3 regions of the Porticoccus sp. GXU_MW_L64 genome follow, and region 2 is predicted to be linked to each of the others. Evidence: predicted binding sites of a transcription regulator. Region 2 holds the regulator's gene; each other region holds the start of a gene.
The links. The regulator PhoB, encoded in region 2, activates phosphate uptake and scavenging genes when phosphate is short. The targets are predictions, from matches to a motif close to TGTCATAAANNTGTAACA.

Region 1: the regulator PhoB is predicted to act here: its motif matches at 1,841-1,858, upstream of ACVBEJ_RS08760 (OprO/OprP family phosphate-selective porin).
Region 3: the regulator PhoB is predicted to act here: its motif matches at 2,051-2,068, upstream of ACVBEJ_RS00715 (PA1571 family protein).

Annotation. Positions count from the first base shown of each region.
Region 1 is NZ_JBRKJK010000009.1:22,454-28,524, forward strand. It holds gene ACVBEJ_RS08755 (choice-of-anchor I domain-containing protein) at 1-342, opposite strand, end outside; gene ACVBEJ_RS08760 (OprO/OprP family phosphate-selective porin) at 650-1,750, opposite strand; gene ACVBEJ_RS08765 (HvfC family RiPP maturation protein) at 2,129-2,887, opposite strand; gene ACVBEJ_RS08770 (HvfB family MNIO-type RiPP peptide maturase) at 2,887-3,732, opposite strand; gene ACVBEJ_RS08775 (HvfA family oxazolone/thioamide-modified RiPP metallophore) at 3,762-4,076, opposite strand; gene hrpA (ATP-dependent RNA helicase HrpA) at 4,222-6,071, opposite strand, start outside.
Region 2 is NZ_JBRKJK010000007.1:177,373-183,443, reverse strand. It holds gene ACVBEJ_RS07475 (M48 family metallopeptidase) at 1-790, opposite strand, end outside; gene ACVBEJ_RS07470 (YbjQ family protein) at 833-1,315, opposite strand; gene ACVBEJ_RS07465 (YbjQ family protein) at 1,318-1,638, opposite strand; gene ACVBEJ_RS07460 (chorismate--pyruvate lyase family protein) at 1,754-2,335, shown strand; gene ubiA (4-hydroxybenzoate octaprenyltransferase) at 2,429-3,295, shown strand; gene ACVBEJ_RS07450 (FKBP-type peptidyl-prolyl cis-trans isomerase) at 3,455-3,937, shown strand; gene phoB (phosphate regulon transcriptional regulator PhoB) at 4,115-4,819, shown strand; gene phoR (phosphate regulon sensor histidine kinase PhoR) at 4,863-6,071, shown strand, end outside.
Region 3 is NZ_JBRKJK010000001.1:138,459-144,529, reverse strand. It holds gene ACVBEJ_RS00730 (4-phosphoerythronate dehydrogenase) at 1-199, shown strand, start outside; gene ACVBEJ_RS00725 (PA1571 family protein) at 389-547, opposite strand; gene ACVBEJ_RS00720 (pyridoxal phosphate-dependent aminotransferase) at 612-1,841, opposite strand; gene ACVBEJ_RS00715 (PA1571 family protein) at 1,882-2,043, opposite strand; gene ACVBEJ_RS00710 (DUF1499 domain-containing protein) at 2,182-2,982, shown strand; tRNA gene ACVBEJ_RS00705 (tRNA-Glu) at 3,047-3,122, shown strand; tRNA gene ACVBEJ_RS00700 (tRNA-Gly) at 3,124-3,199, shown strand; tRNA gene ACVBEJ_RS00695 (tRNA-Glu) at 3,273-3,348, shown strand; tRNA gene ACVBEJ_RS00690 (tRNA-Gly) at 3,350-3,425, shown strand; gene ACVBEJ_RS00685 (ABC transporter ATP-binding protein) at 3,581-4,525, shown strand; gene ACVBEJ_RS00680 (ABC transporter permease) at 4,522-5,295, shown strand; gene queF (NADPH-dependent 7-cyano-7-deazaguanine reductase QueF) at 5,297-6,071, shown strand, end outside.

The sequences.
Region 1 (6,071 bases), on a different contig from region 2:
AAAAAACACCTTGCCGCTTGCCAACGGGTTTTTGGCGATAGCTGCCACCGCCACATAGTCATCAGTGGGGTGAAAAGCCACTGATGAAATATCATCGATATCCTGCCCTTCAACAGTAATACGCAGCCGTCGTTCTGGCTGAGCGGGATTACTCAGGGACAGTATGTCCACTTGATTTTTGCCCGAAACAGTCAGTGCGGCCCGGCCACTGCTTTGCTGAACGCTGATTATTTCCGCGCCTTTTTTATAGCCGGTGTCGTAGCTGCCCAACCACTGCAACTGGGCAGCGAATGCCAAGGGAGAAACGGCAGCGCATAAAAATGCAAAAGCAAAACGATTCATTGCAAATGTCCTTTGTTAAAAGCCAAATCACTGCTGTCCCATAAACATATATTGAAAGTTCACTGAGGCCAGAATCACTATAGTGCTAACCATTAAACGCCAGCTCCAGACATAAATCTGGAACAGTCTGCTGTGACACGCTGTAAATACATCCGTGTACGCTCGGATGCAGCAGCCATGCTGCATACGGTCACAGCAGACTGTTCCAGATTCATGCCCTCAAGTTTGTGGGGCAGCCATGAAGCCAAATACAAAAAACCCCGCACCTTTCAATGCGGGGTTTTTATTACGCAGGCAAGTATATGAATTACTTGTAAACGTATTGCAGACGAACGCGGAACTCGTCACCGTCTTCGCCGGTTACGTCGTCTTCACCAGTCATCAGGCTGGCGCCGATGCGGATGGCGCTGTTGGGGTAGTAGTTCAGGCCCAGAGCCAGCTGGCTGCCATCGGTACGACCCAGCTCGATGTCGCTGAAGTTGCCGTCGCCCGCTTCATAGCGAACAACCGCTTCCCAGGCACCGGCATCAGTGGAAGGCTTGATGATTTTGAACTTGCCGTCTTTGTAGGGGCGAGATTCGCCGGTAAATACCCAGCCAGCTTGTACGTAGTAACCGTCCAGGCTGTCACCGTCTACCTGGTCGGTGTCAAAGTACTCGCCCTGGTAGTGGAAAGCGCCGTTTACGCCGGCAATTTCGTAAGCCATGGCAGACTCGGCAGCGTTGCCGCTAACACCTTGGGTGCCGCTGCGCTCAGAGAACGCCAGACCCAGGTGGAAAACGTTGCCTTTGTCATTGATAGGCGCGTAAGTGAAGCGGCCAGTCAGGGCCAAGTCTTCAGCGCCACGGTCGTCATCGGCAGTTTCGTTTTCAAACAGACCAACACCGTAAGTCCAGTTTTTGCCTTTACCGTGCAGCTGAACACCGGTGTTACGACCAAAAGCGTGCTGCTCGGTCAAAGCGGAGCGCTCGAGGATAGAAATATCTTTGGAGCTGGTTTGCTCTTCCAGACCAAAAGGCTCTTTTTGACGACCCACAGTCAGGTTGGCGGCCTTGCCCCAGCCCTTGTAACGGATGTACAGGTCTTCAACGTCACCGGCTTCGGATTCGCCGATATTGAATTGGGCTTTGTAGTCCCAGTTTTTGTCAACGGTGCCTTTCAGGAAGATACGGGCGCGGCGAACAGACAGGTTATTCTCGTCTGGCTCGCTGTCGGAATCTGCTTCGGCGTTGTTGTAGTCCCACTGAATACGGCCGCCGATATTGAAGGCGTTCTTCTTGTCAGCGGTTTTGACACTGAAACCACCTTTGGTGGCAACGATAACGTCACCGCCGTCGGAAGTTACAGTACCGGCATTGGCGCCAACAGAAATGCTGGCAATGGCCAAAGCGAGAATGGTCTTTTTCATCAGAGTTGTCCCCTATTTATTGGACGATCGATTAGTGATCAAAGGATCCACAGGTTCGGTTTCGGATCGAGGCGTATTCTGATGAGGGTTTGTGACAGGTATATGACAAGAAAATGGCCGTTACTTTACAGTAACGGCCCAAATAGAAGAGGGATCAAGAAGTTTGCATTGATATTTCAGCACATCTGACCGTGAAGATAGTGGACAGAAAATGGAGAAGCGGCGAAGAAGTGTGGAGAAGGTCTCATATTTACGTCATGGCGAGGCTTCAGGCCGCGGCAATCTTCATCCGGTTATCACTGCACTCACAAAGCCCTCTGCCAATTTGGTCGAGATTGCCGCGGTCGCTTCGCAGCCTCGCAATGACGGACAATATTTTCAATCACAACCGCAAATAATGCTCAGGTCCGCCAATTTTCTCAATAATGGTATTCCGCTGGCCACCACCTGTTCGGGGTTGGGGTGTTGCAGTTCTTCCGCAATCTGTTCCAATGCCTGCTGGCCACTGAGTTCGCTGTCGTCTTCCAGAAGCTGCAAAAGACGCACGGTAACGCCGTTTGCCTCCATAAAGCGCACCCGCTCTTTGCGGTTGCGGTATACCACCAGAAACGTCGGCTGTTGTGGCGCTTGTTGAGGTTGATATTCCGGGCCCAACTGGTGAACCGGGTACTGATAGGAAAGCCTCCATGCCAGTGGGGAGACAACCGGGTGGCGTTGCAACAGGTCGCTGTCGCTGACATCTTGTTCCGGCGGCAGTGACTCCGGCGACACGTCCAGCGCCAGCTCTACCCATTCGTAATGGGCCAGCTCCTGCAAAAATGGTGGGTCGCAGGGTTGCTGTTGGTGTTCTTCCTGCAAATAGCGCAAGAACTCCTGTGAAATTTCCAGAAAATACGGCGTGCTGCTCTGATGGCGACTGACAAAGTCACGCACCATGTGGTGCCAGTCCGCCTCGGAGTAAAGGGTTTTCAGCACCGGAAAGCCGCTGGCAATAAAATTCTGGATATTGTTGTAAATCAGGTCCCGGTAAATACCCATGCGCCGGTCTTCAATTTCAGATGGCGCTGGGTTTTGCTCCGGGTTGCGCAGGTGGGCAGCAAAGGAAAACTGGGTATCCTGAAATGAAGGTGCGCTCATCAGGCACTCATCACTTGGGTGGCGTGTTGCTGTTGAATTGCTTTGATATGGTCGATTTCTGTCATCAACTCAGGCAGTGGGGGGATATTAAAGTCCCGCTCCAGCAGCGTCGGCATAACGCCAAACAGCTGGTAAGCACGGTCCAACAATGCCCATACCGGGTCGATCACATCCGTGCCGTGGGTATCCACCCGCAGGTCTTCCGCCTCATTGTAATGGCCGGCAATGTGCACATAACTGACTCTCTCGCCGGGCAGTGCTGCCAGAAATTCATCGGGGTCGTAGCGGTGGTTGATGCTGTTGACGTAGATATTATTGACGTCCAACAGCAGGTCACAGTCTGCCTCGGCCAATACCGCGTTGATAAATTCAATTTCGCTCATTTCCTGTTGCGGGGCCGCGTAGTAGGAGGCATTTTCCATGGCAATACGCTGCCCCAGAAAATCCTGCACCTGGCGAATGCGGTCTGCCACATAGTGAATGGCTTGTTCGGTAAAGGGGATGGGCAACAGGTCGTACAGATGACCGTTGTCACTGCAATAGGTAAGGTGTTCGGTATAGGTGGTTATACCGTGATCGGACATAAAGGCTTTTACGTCCGCCAGAAAATCGAAATCCAGCGGCGCAGGGGAACCAATGGAGAGGGACAGGCCGTGGCACACGAACGGAAAACGCTCCGTATACTGGCGAAACTTGCGGCCAAAGCGCCCACCCACATTGATCCAGTTTTCGGGAGCCACTTCCATAAACTGAACATCATCAGAAGAAAGGGACTGGAAGTTGTCTAACTGACAACGTCGCAGTCCCAATCCGGCTCCCGTAACGGGATATGACTTAGTTGTCATATTCAGTGCCTACAGCAAATAACAGGTGATTAGCTCGCGCCACACTTGCCTTCGCCGCACTTGCCTTCTTCACCTTTGTCTTCACCACATTTGCCTTCACCGCATTTACCTTCGCCGCACTTGCCTTCTTCGCCTTTATCTTCGCCGCACTTGCCTTCGCCGCATTTGCCTTCACCGCACTTGCCTTCTTCACCCTTGTCACCGGTCAGGGTGTTGTTGTAGCCAGAAGTCAGTTCGCTGGCCTCGAAGGGGTTATCAGCCATTGCTGCCGGTGCAATAGCAACAGAAGCCAGAAACGCTGCGCCAACTGCAGCCGCCAGAGGTTTAATGGTTTGCTTAGCCATGATGGATCTCTCCTAATCGTTATCTCAAGATATAGTTATGCAGCAAAGCCATCTCCGGCATTGCTGGGCTTTATGACCTAAGGGTCGAGAGTTAGTTTCCACTATTTTTGCGATATTGCAAAATTTTTACACCGCGAGTGTGAACTCAAGCAAATGACGCTGCCACTTGTTGCCACTGAGCCACAAGGCGTTTCTCTGAAACCGGCAGCGCGGTGCGCAGCTGTTGGGCAAACAGCGAAACCCGGTATTCCTGCAGCATGTGGCGGTATTGGGCCACTTCGGTTTGCTGTTGTTCCGTCCACTCCTGACGCTGGGAAGGCAATTCGTCCAGCTTGTGCAGCAAGCCCTGCAGCTGCAAGGTGTACTGGCGGTCTTTGGCGGCGTTGCTGGCGATTTTTCCCAACCGCTGCTGCAGTGCCTTGATGTAGCGAGGGTACTGCTGCAACCGTTGTTCGCCCTGATGTTGCAAAAAGCCATCAGCAAACAGCTCATCCAGTTGGCACTGAATATCCTCTACCGCGTGAAACGCCGCCAAGCCGGATTTTTTAAGCAATTTGCGGACGACTCCCAACGGTTCCAGCAGCGACAACAGCAACCCTTCCAGCTGATTGGCCCGGGTCACAATCTGACCGCCGCCCCGGGTCAGCAGTTCATCAAACTGCTGGCCATTGCGGGGGGTTGACTGGCCCTCAAACAATGCCTGCCAGTAAGCAGCGGCAACCACATCAAGGGCTAACTCCTGGCGCTTGGGCAGCCCTGCCGCCATCAGTTTCAAATCCGCCCCTTTGAACAAATTTTTGTGGAGGTATTTGGCCGTTTGCGTCTGTTGCAGCAAGGCCAGGCGCAACAGGCCACCCTGTGTACGGTTGCGTGCTTGTTGCGGATGGTCCAGCAGTTTCAGGGCAACACTGTCGCCCTCGTCCACCAACGCTGGCCAGGCGCGCACGGTCAGAGCGCCACGGGTGTGGTTGTAGATCTCGGGCAACTCACCAAAATCCCAACAGCGCAGGCCCGTGCGTTCAAAACTCGGGGCAGCGGTTTGCTGAAGGGTACTTTGCACTTCACTGCGATACTCCGTTTGCAGCTGTTGCAAGTCCCTGGCCATGGCCAGCGATTCTCCGCTGTCGTCCAACAGCCGGAAGTTCATGCGATAGTAGGCATCCAGAGTCTCGGGCTGCCAACCAGCACCGTCCAGGTCAACCCCGTAGTGGCGTTTTAGCTGTTCGGCCAGGGCCTCTGTCAAGGGGCGATTGTCTGATTTCAAATCCCGCAGGGCTTTATCCACCGCATCCGGCACTGGCACAAACTGGCGGCGCTGGGGTTTGGGCAGGGATTTCACCAGGGCGATGCACTTGTCTCGCAAAATGCCCGGCACCATCCATTCAAAGCGATATTTGGGGACCTGATGCAAAACCGCCAGGGGAATATCCACAGTCACGCCGTCTCTGGGATGGCCCGGCTCAAAATGGTAGTGCAATGGGTAGGCCATACCCTGCCATTCAATACAATTGGGAAATTGCGCTTCAGAGCTGTCACTTACTGCCCGTTGCATCAGTAGCTCGCGCTCCATGCACAGCAGGCGCGGCTGATCTTGCTCTGCCGATTTGCGCCACTGCTCAAAAGCCACCAGGTTGGTAATGTCGTCAGGCACACGTTGGTCAAAGAAGTCGTAGATCACCTGTTCTTCGGCAACAATGTCCCGCCGCCGGGTGCGCGCCTCCAGTTGTTCCAGGTCGTCCAGCAGTTGTTGGTTATGCTTGAAAAACCGCCCTTTGCCGCGGCGGTTTTTGCTGTAGCCGCCTTCCACCAGACAACCCTGAATAAATATCTGGCGGGATACCGTTGGGTCAATACTGCCGTAGCGACAGCGCTTGCGTTCCACAATGGTCAGGCCGTAGAGGGTTTGTTTTTCAAACGCCATTACCTCGCCACGGCGACTGTCGTAGTGGGGTTCGGAGTAGCTTTTGTTCACCAGGTGCGCGGCCAGCTGCGGCA
Region 2 (6,071 bases):
GTTCGTCACCAAGAGGGTGAGTCGCCAGAAAGGTGGCCCATGCCTCAGGGTCGCCGTGAGCCTGTATCAATACCTCAAACAACTCTGTACTGCCACCGGTGTGACCGTAGGTATTATTCAGTGCCAACAGGCCATTTTCATCGGCGGCGTGCTCCTGGTTGCGGCTGAATTTCAACAGTGTCAGGTTGCTGCCAAGCCCCACTACCCAACTGCTCAACTGACTGTCGGAAAAACCACTGATGGCGGCCAGGGCCGTGGTTACCACCACACCACGGCCAAGCGACATCAACGGGTCGCGATGGCGCACATGGGCAATTTCGTGGGCCATCACCATGGCCAGGGCATTTTCGCTGGGGAGCTTTTCCAGCAAGCCGCGATGCATCAACACATGGCCACCCAGAGTAGCGGCGGCGTTCACGGTATCATCGTCCACATAGTGAACAGTGATCGTCATGCCCTCTGGCAAAGGCGCGTTAGCCACCAGTTTATCCGCCAATTCTTGCAGGTATTGTTGGATTTGCTGATGGCGCGGGGACGGCTCGGAAACAGGCAGCTGGCTGATTACCTGCTGCGCCAATTGCCGCTCCACCGAAAACGGCACAAACTTGACCAGCCACCCGGCCAGCAAACTCAACAGCAAAACCACCGCCAGGGTAATGGCCCCAACCGTAGCCAGCATCCAGGCAAATTCTTTCAGCGGATGCTGTTTCGACACATTGATGCCTTCCGGCACCTGGGGATTTTGGTATTCCAATATTTGCCAAATTTCCTGTGCTTTGCCTGTGGGCATGTGTACCTGGTGGATTACGCTTGCGCTAACCCACCCTGCACCTTAACCCCGGACGGCCATAGGTTGGGCATCGATCTGTTTGGGCGCCACCAGAGCAGTGCCATAGGCAAACACTTCCACACTGCCCACCTGCTGTTGCTCGCCCTTGGAAATGGAAGCGGTTTCCAGCCTGACGTTAAAAATCATCTCCGCCCCCAGCTGCCGGGCCTGTTCTTTCATGCGCAGCAACGCCTCGCGCCGGGCCCGTTCCACCAGGGTTTCGTAGGCACTTACCCGGCCCCCGAGCAACGCCCGCAGACCCGCCATCACCTGTTTGAAGTAATCCACCGACACCACCACATTGCCGGACACCAGTTGAGCATTGGCAACGTCCATGTCCGCTGGCGGCGTCTTGGCGCTAAATGTCAGGGTATCTGCATACTGGCGCTCTCGCTGGATAATGGACTTGAAGTGGCGCCGCTCGGCCATACGGCCAAAGAAATACCCCAAAAACAGCAGCGCCAGAAAGCCTATAAGGTTTTCCATGGCTACTGCTCCTCAACCACCACCGCCGTGCCGTACACAAACAGCTCCGCAGCACCGGCGGCCACCGACGAGGTGGAGTAGCGCACATTGATCACCGCGTTGGCACCAATGGCCTCCGCCTGGGCCTGCATGCGCTGAGTGGCTTCTTCGCGGGATTCGGTAAGCAAATCTGTGTAACTTTTCAGCTCACCACCAAACACATTCTTGAAGCCGGCGAGAATATCCTTGCCCACGTGCTTGGCGCGCACAGTGTTGCCCTGCACCATACCCAGATGTTTGACGATGGTTTTGCCCGGTACGGTTTCAATATTGGTAATAATCAAGGTTCCTTCTCCTGTGTTGTCGATGCCCTGATGATGCAGCCTTACTGAATCCCACGCAACTGTATCCAGCCAGCGGCAAGGTCGTTAAAATGCCGCTTTCACTGTGGATTGCCCCGTGCCTGTATCCCGATTTTCCAACAAACTGTTCCACCGCGAACCCGCCTGGCGCAGCTACCGGCGCGTACCCCGCAACAGCATTCCACAGTCCCTGCGACCCTGGTTGCTGGACCAGGGGTCGCTTACCGAACGCCTGATCGCCGCCAGCGACAATTGTTTTCGGGTACAAGTGCTCAATCAACGCTGGCAACTGCCCCGGCTGTCGGAGTGCCGCCTGTTAAACCTGCCAGGCCGCCACCACGCCCTGGTGCGCGAAGTGATTCTGTATGGCCGCGACCAGCCCTGGGTATACGCCCGCAGTGTACTGCCCATCACCACCCTCACTGGCCGCTTGCGAGCCATGCGGCAACTGGATAACCGGCCACTGGGGGCACTGCTGTTCAACGACCCAACCATGAAACGCACCCCCATGGAAATTGCCTGCCTGACCGCCGGCAACAGTGTGGTGCCGGCACAACTGGGGGAATTGCAACATCCGCTATGGGGGCGGCGCTCGGTATTTCGGCTGGACAGCAAACCGCTGATGGTGAGTGAGATATTTTTGCCGGCTTTCCCTGGATATAAGCCGGGGTATGACTAGCCCCCGCTAATTTTACGCGCTTGAACTCACCGTTAATGGCCAATTGATGCCCGTGCTTTTATCATAGCGGCCAATTCAACATTCCCCGCTGCCATGAACCAACCCCTAAAACACCGCCTGCCCCACTTCCTGCGCCTGATGCGCTTTGACAAACCCATTGGCACCTTGCTGTTGCTGTGGCCCACGTTGTGGGCGTTGTGGTTGGCGGCGGGGGGCTTTCCCGACTGGGATGTACTGGTGATTTTTGTACTGGGGGTGACGCTGATGCGGGCGGCGGGCTGTGTGATTAACGACTACGCCGACCGCCATATCGACGGCCATGTACAGCGCACCGGGCAGCGCCCCATTCCCAGCGGGCTTGTCGCCCCTCGCGAAGCACTGCTGCTGTTTGCCGGGTTGCTGTTGGTGGCATTTGTACTGGTGCTGTTTACCAATGGTTTGACGGTACTGCTGTCGCTGGGCGCTGTTCTGCTGGCGGCCAGTTACCCCTTTATGAAGCGTTACACCCATTTGCCCCAGGTGGTGCTGGGGGCGGCTTTTGCCTGGGCAATTCCCATGGGCTTTGCCGCACAAACCGGGGAATTGAACCCGGCTCTGTGGGCGCTGTACGCCGGTGTCGTATTGTGGACGGTGGCCTACGATACTTTTTACGCCATGGTGGACCGGGACGATGATGTAAAGCTGGGAGTAAAGTCCACGGCAATTCTGTTCGGCGACCAGGATCGCGCCATGATTTTAACGCTGCAAATTCTCTGCCTGTTGGCACTGTTGCTCACTGGCAAAAACTTCGACCTGGGCGCCTGGTTTTACGGCGGCGTGGCAGTGGCCGCGTTGCTGTTTATGCATCAACAGAAGTTGACCAGAAACCGTGACCGGGACGCCTGCTTCAAGGCATTTCTGAACAACAATTGGGTGGGTGTTGCGGTGTTTGTTGGTTTGGTGCTGGACTATCAGTTGTAGACCTCTGTCGTTCTGAGCGCCGCGACAAACCTTTTACTGCTGCGACTACCGAGACCCTTCGCTGCGCTCAGGGTGACAGGAGAGCAGGCGGCTTGTAAATCTGGCTTTTATCCCCATATTCGTACTTCACACGGCGACTCCCCAGCAAAGGCTATTCCTATGTCAATTCAAACGAACTCCGTAGTTTCCATCCACTACACCCTTACCGACGACGACGGTGTGGAGCTGGACTCCTCCACAGGCGGCGAGCCACTGGTGTATCTGCACGGTGCCGGCAATATTATTCCCGGTCTGGAAAGCGCTCTGTTGGGCAAGGCCACTGGCGATGAGCTGAAAGTGGAAGTGGCACCCGCCGAAGCCTACGGCGAATATCAGGACGGGTTGGTGCAGTCGGTGCCGCGCAATCTGTTTGGCGAAGACCAGGAAGTACAGGTGGGCATGCGCTTTCAGGCGCAGACCGACAACGGCCCCATGTCGGTGGTGATCACCGATGTCAGTGACGACACCGTCAGCGTAGACGCCAATCACCCGCTGGCGGGCAAAACTCTGCACTTTGACGTGGCCGTTGCCGAACTGCGCGACGCCACCGAGGAAGAGCTGGCTCACGGCCACCCCCATGTGGGCGGCAACTGCGGGCATTGAGCGTTGTCCCAGACTCAAACAGTCACCTGTCACCCTGAGCGCAGCGAAGGGTCTCGACGCTGACCCGGCCTACGCTCAGGATGACAGGGTCTCATGACACAACACCCCCACCCCTGTAATATTGCTGTCACACTGCCGTCATCTAATAGCCTTGGTTTGTTATTTACAGGTGGAGTTATGCAACAGGCGACCATTCTCGTGGTGGACGATGAAGCCCCCATTCGCGACATGATTGTGATGGCGCTGGAAGTGGCGGGTTACAAATGCCTGCAGGCGGCCAATGCCCAGGATGCCCACGGGCTGATTATCGACGAGCGCCCCGACCTGGTGCTGCTGGACTGGATGATGCCCGGTACCAGTGGTATTGAGCTGGTACGCCGCCTCAAGCGCCAGGAGCTGACCAACCGGCTGCCGGTGATCATGCTCACCGCCAAGTCCGACGAGGACAACAAGATCCAGGGCTTCGACTCCGGCGCCGACGACTACATCACCAAGCCCTTCTCCCCCCGCGAGCTGATTGCCCGCATCAAGGCGTTGCTGCGCCGCAGTGGGCCGGAAGCGCCGGAAGAACCCATTGCCATCGACGGCCTGTTGTTCGACCCCATCAGCCACCGGGTGAGCATCCATGACGCGCCCATTTCCATGGGCCCCACCGAATACCGCCTGCTGGAGTTCTTCCTCACCCATCAGGAGCGTGTGTACAGCCGCGACCAGATTCTCGACCACGTGTGGGGCGGCAACGTGTATATGGAGGAGCGCACCGTCGACGTGCATATCCGCCGCCTGCGCAAAGCACTGAGTGTTGATGGCCACGAACGTTTCATTCAAACTGTGCGCGGCGCAGGCTACCGTTTTTCCACCAAGGTAGCCGAGCAGAGCTGACAACCACCGCCACTACCTATCGGCACCTTGGGGAGTCCCCGGCTTGAAACGAAGCCTGCACACCGAAATCCAGCGTATTGTGTTATTGCTGATTGGCCTGTTGCTATTCGGTTATTTCAACGGCCACTTGCTGATTACCCTGCTGCTGGGCTGCCTGGGATACATCGCCTGGGGATTTATCAAGATTCAGCAGATTTACCGCTGGCTCGACAATGGCGCTCGCGGCCTGCCGCCAGAAGCCACCGGTGTGTGGGGGGATATGTCCGACAGCCTCTACCGGCTTCACAAACGCGTGTTGCGCAGCCAGCACAATCTTCGATCCCTCACCATTCGCATTCAGAAAATAACCGACGCCCTCAGCGACGGCATTTTGATTCTCGACCGCAACCGCGCCCTGGAATGGTGGAACCCCTGCGCCGAGCACTTGCTGTCACTGCAACCGGGCGACCGCTATCAACCCATTGTCAATCTGGTGCGCGAACCCGATTTTGTGGAGTTTATCCAGCGACAGGAATTTGGCGAGGCCGTGGAAATACGCGCCCCCGGCAGTATTACCCGCATTCTCGCTTGCAGCGCCGCAGCCTTTGGCAACGACGAAGTGGTGCTGGTGGTGCGCGACATCACCCGGTTGCGCAATCTGGAAGAAATGCGCAAGGAATTTGTCGGCAATATCTCCCACGAACTGCGCACCCCGCTGACGGTGATCAGCGGCTACCTGGAGAACCTCACCCAGCTGGACGACACACTGCCGAAGCCAGTCAGCCGCGCCATGGAACAAATGGGCCAGCAAACCAAACGCATGCGCAGCCTGGCTGACGACCTGGTGATGCTGTCGAAGCTGGAATCGCTGGAGCGGCACGCGGGCAAAAAAGTAGCCCCACTGGAGCCCATGCTGGAACAGATTGTCACCGACGCCGAAGCGCTCAGCGAAGGCAAACACCGCATTACCCTGCACGGCGGTAAAGGCCTGGCCCTGCGCGGCAAACGCTCACAACTGCACAGCGCCGTTTCCAACCTGGTGTTCAATGCCGTGCGCCACAACCCGGAAGGCTGTGACATTGCTATTCGTGTGGAGAACAACGACACCACACTGCACATTGATGTCGAAGATAACGGCATTGGCATCGACCCGACTCACCTGCCGCGCCTGACCGAGCGCTTTTACCGCGTGGACGCCAGCCGCACCTCCAGCTCCGGCGGCACCGGTCTGGGCCTGGCCATCGTCAAACACGTGATGCTGCGCCACGAAGGG
Region 3 (6,071 bases), on a different contig from region 2:
CCAGGTTTGCAATATTGATGCAGATGATCGACGCATGCGCGAACAGATTGCAGAGCCAAACCCTGTTGTGGCATTTGACCGCCTGCGCAAAGAATACCCGCAGCGCCATGAGTTTCACTGTTATCGATTGGCGGAGCAGGGATTGTCTGAACTGGACAGGCGGGTGCTGGGGGAGTTTGGTGTGACCCTGTCATCCTGAGCGCAGCGAAGGAGCTGCACGTCGAATCAACAGGAAGCCCCTTCGCTGCGCTCAGGGTGACGGGGGTGGCTAACAGGGTGACGGGGGTGGCTAACAGAGGCTAACAAAGTGACGGGGGTGGTTAAAATGTCAGCCAAAAAAAGCCGCTGTTTCAATGGAAACTGCGGCTTTCTCTTTCAATAGGTGAAATCAGCCGTTGGCGGCTTCCTGGTCGTCCGTCACTAATTCTTGGCAAGCGTCCTGTACCATTTCTTCAGTGATCGGCACTTCCTGGCCGTTCTGATCGAGGATGGCGGCGCCGTTAAAGTTGATGTTGGTCTCGTTGTTTTGAATACTAAGGTTGGTCACGCTTTGTTCTCCCCTTATCCTTGCCGTGCTGCCTGAGGCAGTCTATTTGGCAATACTTACCGTTTTATGACTCTTGATCCATGCGCCTGTATTGACGCAGGTGCGCGGCCAGTTTGTCAATGGCAATATTCAGATCTTTGACGTCCGGCAGAAAAACGATGCGGAAGTGATCCGGTTTTGGCCAGTTAAAGCCGGTGCCGTGCACCAGCAGAATGTGCTGTTGCTTCAACAGATTGAGGGCAAATTCGTCGTCTTTGTCAATCTGGTACACCTGCGGGTCGATACGGGGGAACAGGTAGAGTGCGCCCATGGGTTTGACGCAGCTGATACCCGGTATGTCGTTGAGTTTGCGCCAGGCCAGTTCCCGCTGCTCGTACAGGCGGCCACCGGGGGTGACCAGGTCTTCGATGCTCTGGTAGCCGCCGAGAGCGGTTTGAATACCGTGCTGGGCGGGCATGTTGGCGCACAGGCGCATGGAGGCAAGCATTTCGATGCCACGAAAGTATTCTTGTGCTTGATGTTTGGCGCCGCTGAGAATCAGCCAGCCGGCGCGAAAGCCCGCCATGCGGTGAGTTTTTGACAGGCCGTTAAAGGTAATGCAGGGAATGTCCGTAGCCAGTGAACCCAGAGGAATGTGCACAGCATCGTCGTAGATGATCTGGTCGTATATCTCATCCGCAAACAGCATAATGCCCTGTTGCCGGGCAATAGCCACCAGTTCGCGCAATATGCCTTCTGAATACACCGCACCAGTCGGGTTGTTGGGGTTGATTATCACCATGCCCCTGGTGCGCTCAGACAGTTTGCTGCGTATGTCGTCCAGATCCGGCTGCCAGCCGTTGTCTTCGTCGCACAGGTAGTGCACCGCCTTGCCGCCCGCCAGGGTGACAGCGGCGGTCCACAGGGGGTAATCCGGTGCCGGCACCAGAATTTCGTCGCCGTCATTGAGCAAGGCCTGCATAGCCATTACGATCATTTCGCTAACGCCATTGCCAATCACAATGTCGTCCACAGTAACGCCGGCAATGCCGGTAAGCTGGCAGCGCTGCATAATGGCTTTGCGTGCACTGTACAGGCCTTTGGCGTGGCCGTAGCCCTGGGCGTCGGGCAGGTTGACGATCACATCCTGGATGATTTCTTCCGGCGACAGCAAGTCAAATGCCGCCGGGTTGCCGATGTTGAGTTTCAGGATGCGATTGCCTTCTTCTTCCAGGCGGTTGGCGTGGTCGAGAATAGGGCCGCGAATGTCGTAGCAGACATTGTCCAGTTTGTTGGACTTCGGGATCGATTTCATGGTCAAGTTAGTGGTTTTTGGGACGATAAAAGGGGGTAAGTTACTCGCCGTCACACGCTTGGGTTTGGGGCTTGTCCATTTTCTCACAAGCAGACTCCACCATTTCTTCGGTGATGGGGATTTCCTTGCCATCTTCACCAATAATGGCGGCTCCGTGGAAGTCCGCCTCTGGGGGAAAGGGTAACTTGTCTTTTTGTGTCATAAGAAGGTGTTGTAATTTACTGACAGAACGGCAACATAGCACGCATCAGGCTGTGGCCAAAGCAATAATCTTGAATGGATTTGATATGTACCTCAAAAGTATAGAAATGGACCTGAATAACACCCAGAGTGCACGCCCATGAGAACTCTGTTAATTGCATTGCTGGTGGGTGGGGGCATATTGGTGATTGGCGGTATCGCCTGTAGTCGCTATGGCTTCACCTCCATGTTTACCGGCCTGGTGGCCACTGGCTGTGGAGTGTTGTTTATCACTCTGGCGGCGGTGCTGTCGGTGCTGACCATGCTGATGCTGTTCAAGATTCAGGGGGGCTTGCTGCTTTATCTGGTACTTGGCTGTTCACCGGCGATTGCCGCGTTGGTGGTGATGGGGCCGGCCAGTTTCAAGCTGCCGCTGATTCACGACATCACCACAGATACTGTCAATCCGCCGGAATTTGAATTTGCCCGTATTGGCCGTCAGCGCCAGGACAACAGCCTGAACTATGCCGGCAACGATGTGGCGCAGCAGCAACAACAGGCTTACCCGGATATCGCCCCGCAGGTGGTTGCCATGGCGCCGCTGCAACTGCTGTCACAGGTAGAGCAGGTGGCGGGGGAGCTGGGTTGGAAACTGATTGGCTCGGATGAATTGACGCTGCGAGTGGAGGCCCAGGATCGCACCACTCTGTTTGGCTTTGTGGATGATGTGGTTATTCGCCTGTCGGCGGAAGGGCAGGGCAGTCGCGTGGATGTGCGTTCGGTATCCCGTCTGGGGCGCGGCGATTTTGGGGCCAATGCCGCGCGTATCCGGCGTTTTTATCAGGCCCTTTGCGCCACTCCGGGGTTGTTATGCAGCCCATTGCAAGGTACTGAAAATCCTCGGGGAATAGCTCTCCAAAGCGCGCAGAAAAGTGTTGACAGTATTTCGCCGGATTCATAGAATGCGCGCCTCTTTGTTGATGATCAGGTTGTAAATGGCCAGGCTCATCAAACAAGTGTTCCGTGTCCCGTTCGTCTAGAGGCCTAGGACACCGCCCTTTCACGGCGGTAACAGGGGTTCGACTCCCCTACGGGATGCCATGCGGGAATAGCTCAGTTGGTAGAGCGCAACCTTGCCAAGGTTGAGGTCGCCGGTTCGAACCCGGTTTCCCGCTCCAATTTTCTTTCTCAGCAGAGAGTTGGTAGCAACACTTGCAAAGAGCGTATTGGCTGGCAACCGATACACACCGCGTCCCGTTCGTCTAGAGGCCTAGGACACCGCCCTTTCACGGCGGTAACAGGGGTTCGACTCCCCTACGGGATGCCACGCGGGAATAGCTCAGTTGGTAGAGCGCAACCTTGCCAAGGTTGAGGTCGCCGGTTCGAACCCGGTTTCCCGCTCCAATTATCTTAAAAAGCGCAGGCCATTGGTCTGCGCTTTTTTGTTGATGGCGTATACTGCGCTTTTTCAATCGTCTGTCATTCTGAGCGCAGTGAAGAATCTCGTTTTCTAACCAGTGGGATCCTTCGCTGCGCTCAGGATGACAATATGGATAGTTATGACCCCAGCACTAAAAATATCCGATCTCCACAAAGTCTACGACAACGGTTTTGAAGCCCTTAAAGGCATCAATCTGGAAGTGCAGCCCGGCGACTTTTTCGCGCTGCTCGGCCCTAACGGGGCGGGTAAGTCTACCTCCATTGGCATAATCTGCTCGCTGGTGCGAAAAAGCGGCGGTACCGTGGAAATCTTTGGGCGCGATATCGATTCCGATTTTTCCATTGCCAAGCAGGATTTGGGCGTGGTGCCCCAGGAATTCAATTTTAATCAGTTTGAAAAAGTACAGGATATTCTGATTACCCAGGCCGGCTATTTTGGTTTGCCGAAGAACCTGGCAACAGAGCGCGCGGAAAAATACCTGCGGCTATTGGGGTTGTGGGAAAAGCGCAACAGCGTATCGCGCATGCTCTCAGGTGGCATGAAACGCCGTCTGATGATCGCCCGTGCCATGGTGCACGAACCCAAACTGCTGATTCTGGACGAACCCACCGCCGGGGTAGATATTGAATTGCGCCGTTCCATGTGGGACTTTTTGCGGCAGATAAACGCTTCAGGCACTACCATCATTCTCACCACACACTATCTGGAAGAAGCAGAAAGCTTGTGCCGCAATATCGCCATTATCGACCATGGCGAAATTGTGCAGAACACCAGCATCCGTCAGCTGTTAACTCAGCTAAACAAAGAAGTATTTCTGCTGGATGTGGACGGTACCCTGGAGCAATGTCCGCAGATTGATGGCTTTCCCACTCGTCTGGTGGTGGAACAAGACGGCAACAGCCTGGAAGTGGAAGTGATGAAAGGGCAATCGCTCAACGATCTTTTTACTGAGCTGGGTAAACAAGGCATCAGCATTCAAAGCATGCGCAACAAAGCCAACCGCCTGGAAGAAATGTTTGTTTCCATGACCAACAACAATAAAGACGGGGAGGGTGAGCAATGACAGCGGCGCAAAAGTGGGTCGCCTTCCGCACCATTCTGTTTCGGGAAATTCGCCGCTTCACCCGCATTTGGCTGCAAACCCTGCTGCCACCGGCGATTACCATTTCCCTGTACTTTATTATTTTCGGTACGCTTATTGGCCCGCGCATTGGCGAAATGGCGGGCTTTAGCTATATGGAATTTGTGGTGCCCGGGCTGATTATGATGTCGGTTATCACCAACTCCTACTCCAATGTGGTGTCGTCTTTTTTCAGCACCAAATATCAGCGCAGTGTGGAAGAAATGCTGGTGTCGCCAGTGCCAAACTACATTATTTTGTTGGGCTTTTCTCTGGGTGGGGTGGCTCGCGGTTTGATGGTGGGGCTGATTGTTACACTACTGTCGTTGTTATTTACCAACCTGCAGGTGACTCATTTGGGTGTTACGGTGGGAATTGTGGTTTGTACGTCCATACTGTTCTCACTGGCGGGTTTTATTAACGCCGTGTTTGCCCGCAACTTTGATGATGTGTCCATTATCCCCACCTTTGTTCTGACACCACTGACGTACCTTGGCGGCGTGTTCTACTCCATCAGTTTGTTGCCGGAATTTTGGCAAGGGGTATCCATGGCCAATCCGGTACTGTACATGGTGAATGCCTTTCGCTACGGACTGTTGGGCGTATCCGACATCAATGTCACCTGGGCGTTCGCCATGGTGCTATTGTTTACAGTGGTGCTGTTTGCTGTGGCCCTGTACCAGTTGGAAAAAGGCTCGCGACTGAGAAGCTGATATGGAAGAGCTGCATTTAGGCAAACACAGTGAATACCCGGACCAATACGATGCCGGGTTGCTGACGCCAATCCCCCGCAGCCTGGGGCGCGAAGCGCTGGAACTGTCTGGCGAACTGCCCTTTGTCGGGGCCGATTTGTGGACAGGGTACGAGCTGTCCTGGCTCGATGCACAGGGCAAACCGCAAGTGGCGATAGCGGAGTTTACCGTGCCCGCCGATAGTGAAGCGTTGATTGAATCCAAATCCTTCAAACTGTATTTAAACTCCTACAACCAGTCTGCCTTTGAACGCTGGAGCGATGTCAGCCAACGCCTGGAAGGTGACCTCAGCCAGTGCGCCGGCGGCCCGGTGTTGGTGCAACTGTATACCTTGGCGAATTATCAAAAGCAGGGCGTTCAGGAATTGCCAGGGGAGTGCATCGATACGCTGGATGTAGCCATCGACTGCTACCACCCAGCCCCCGGATTACTGGACGTAACCAGCGGCGGCGAAACTAACGTTGGAAAAGTCAGTGAAACCTTGCACAGCCATTTGCTAAAAACCAACTGCCCGGTTACTGGCCAACCGGATTGGGCCAGCGTAATGATTCGCTACCGAGGGCGGCAGATTTCCCGTGAAGGCTTGCTGAAATACATTGTTTCCTTCCGTCAACATCAGGACTTTCACGAGCAGTGTGTGGAGCGGATATTCAGCGATATTCTCAGCCACTGTGGGCCGGAAGAACTGGATGTGTATGCTCGTTATACGCGCAGGGGCGGGCTGGACATTAACCCCT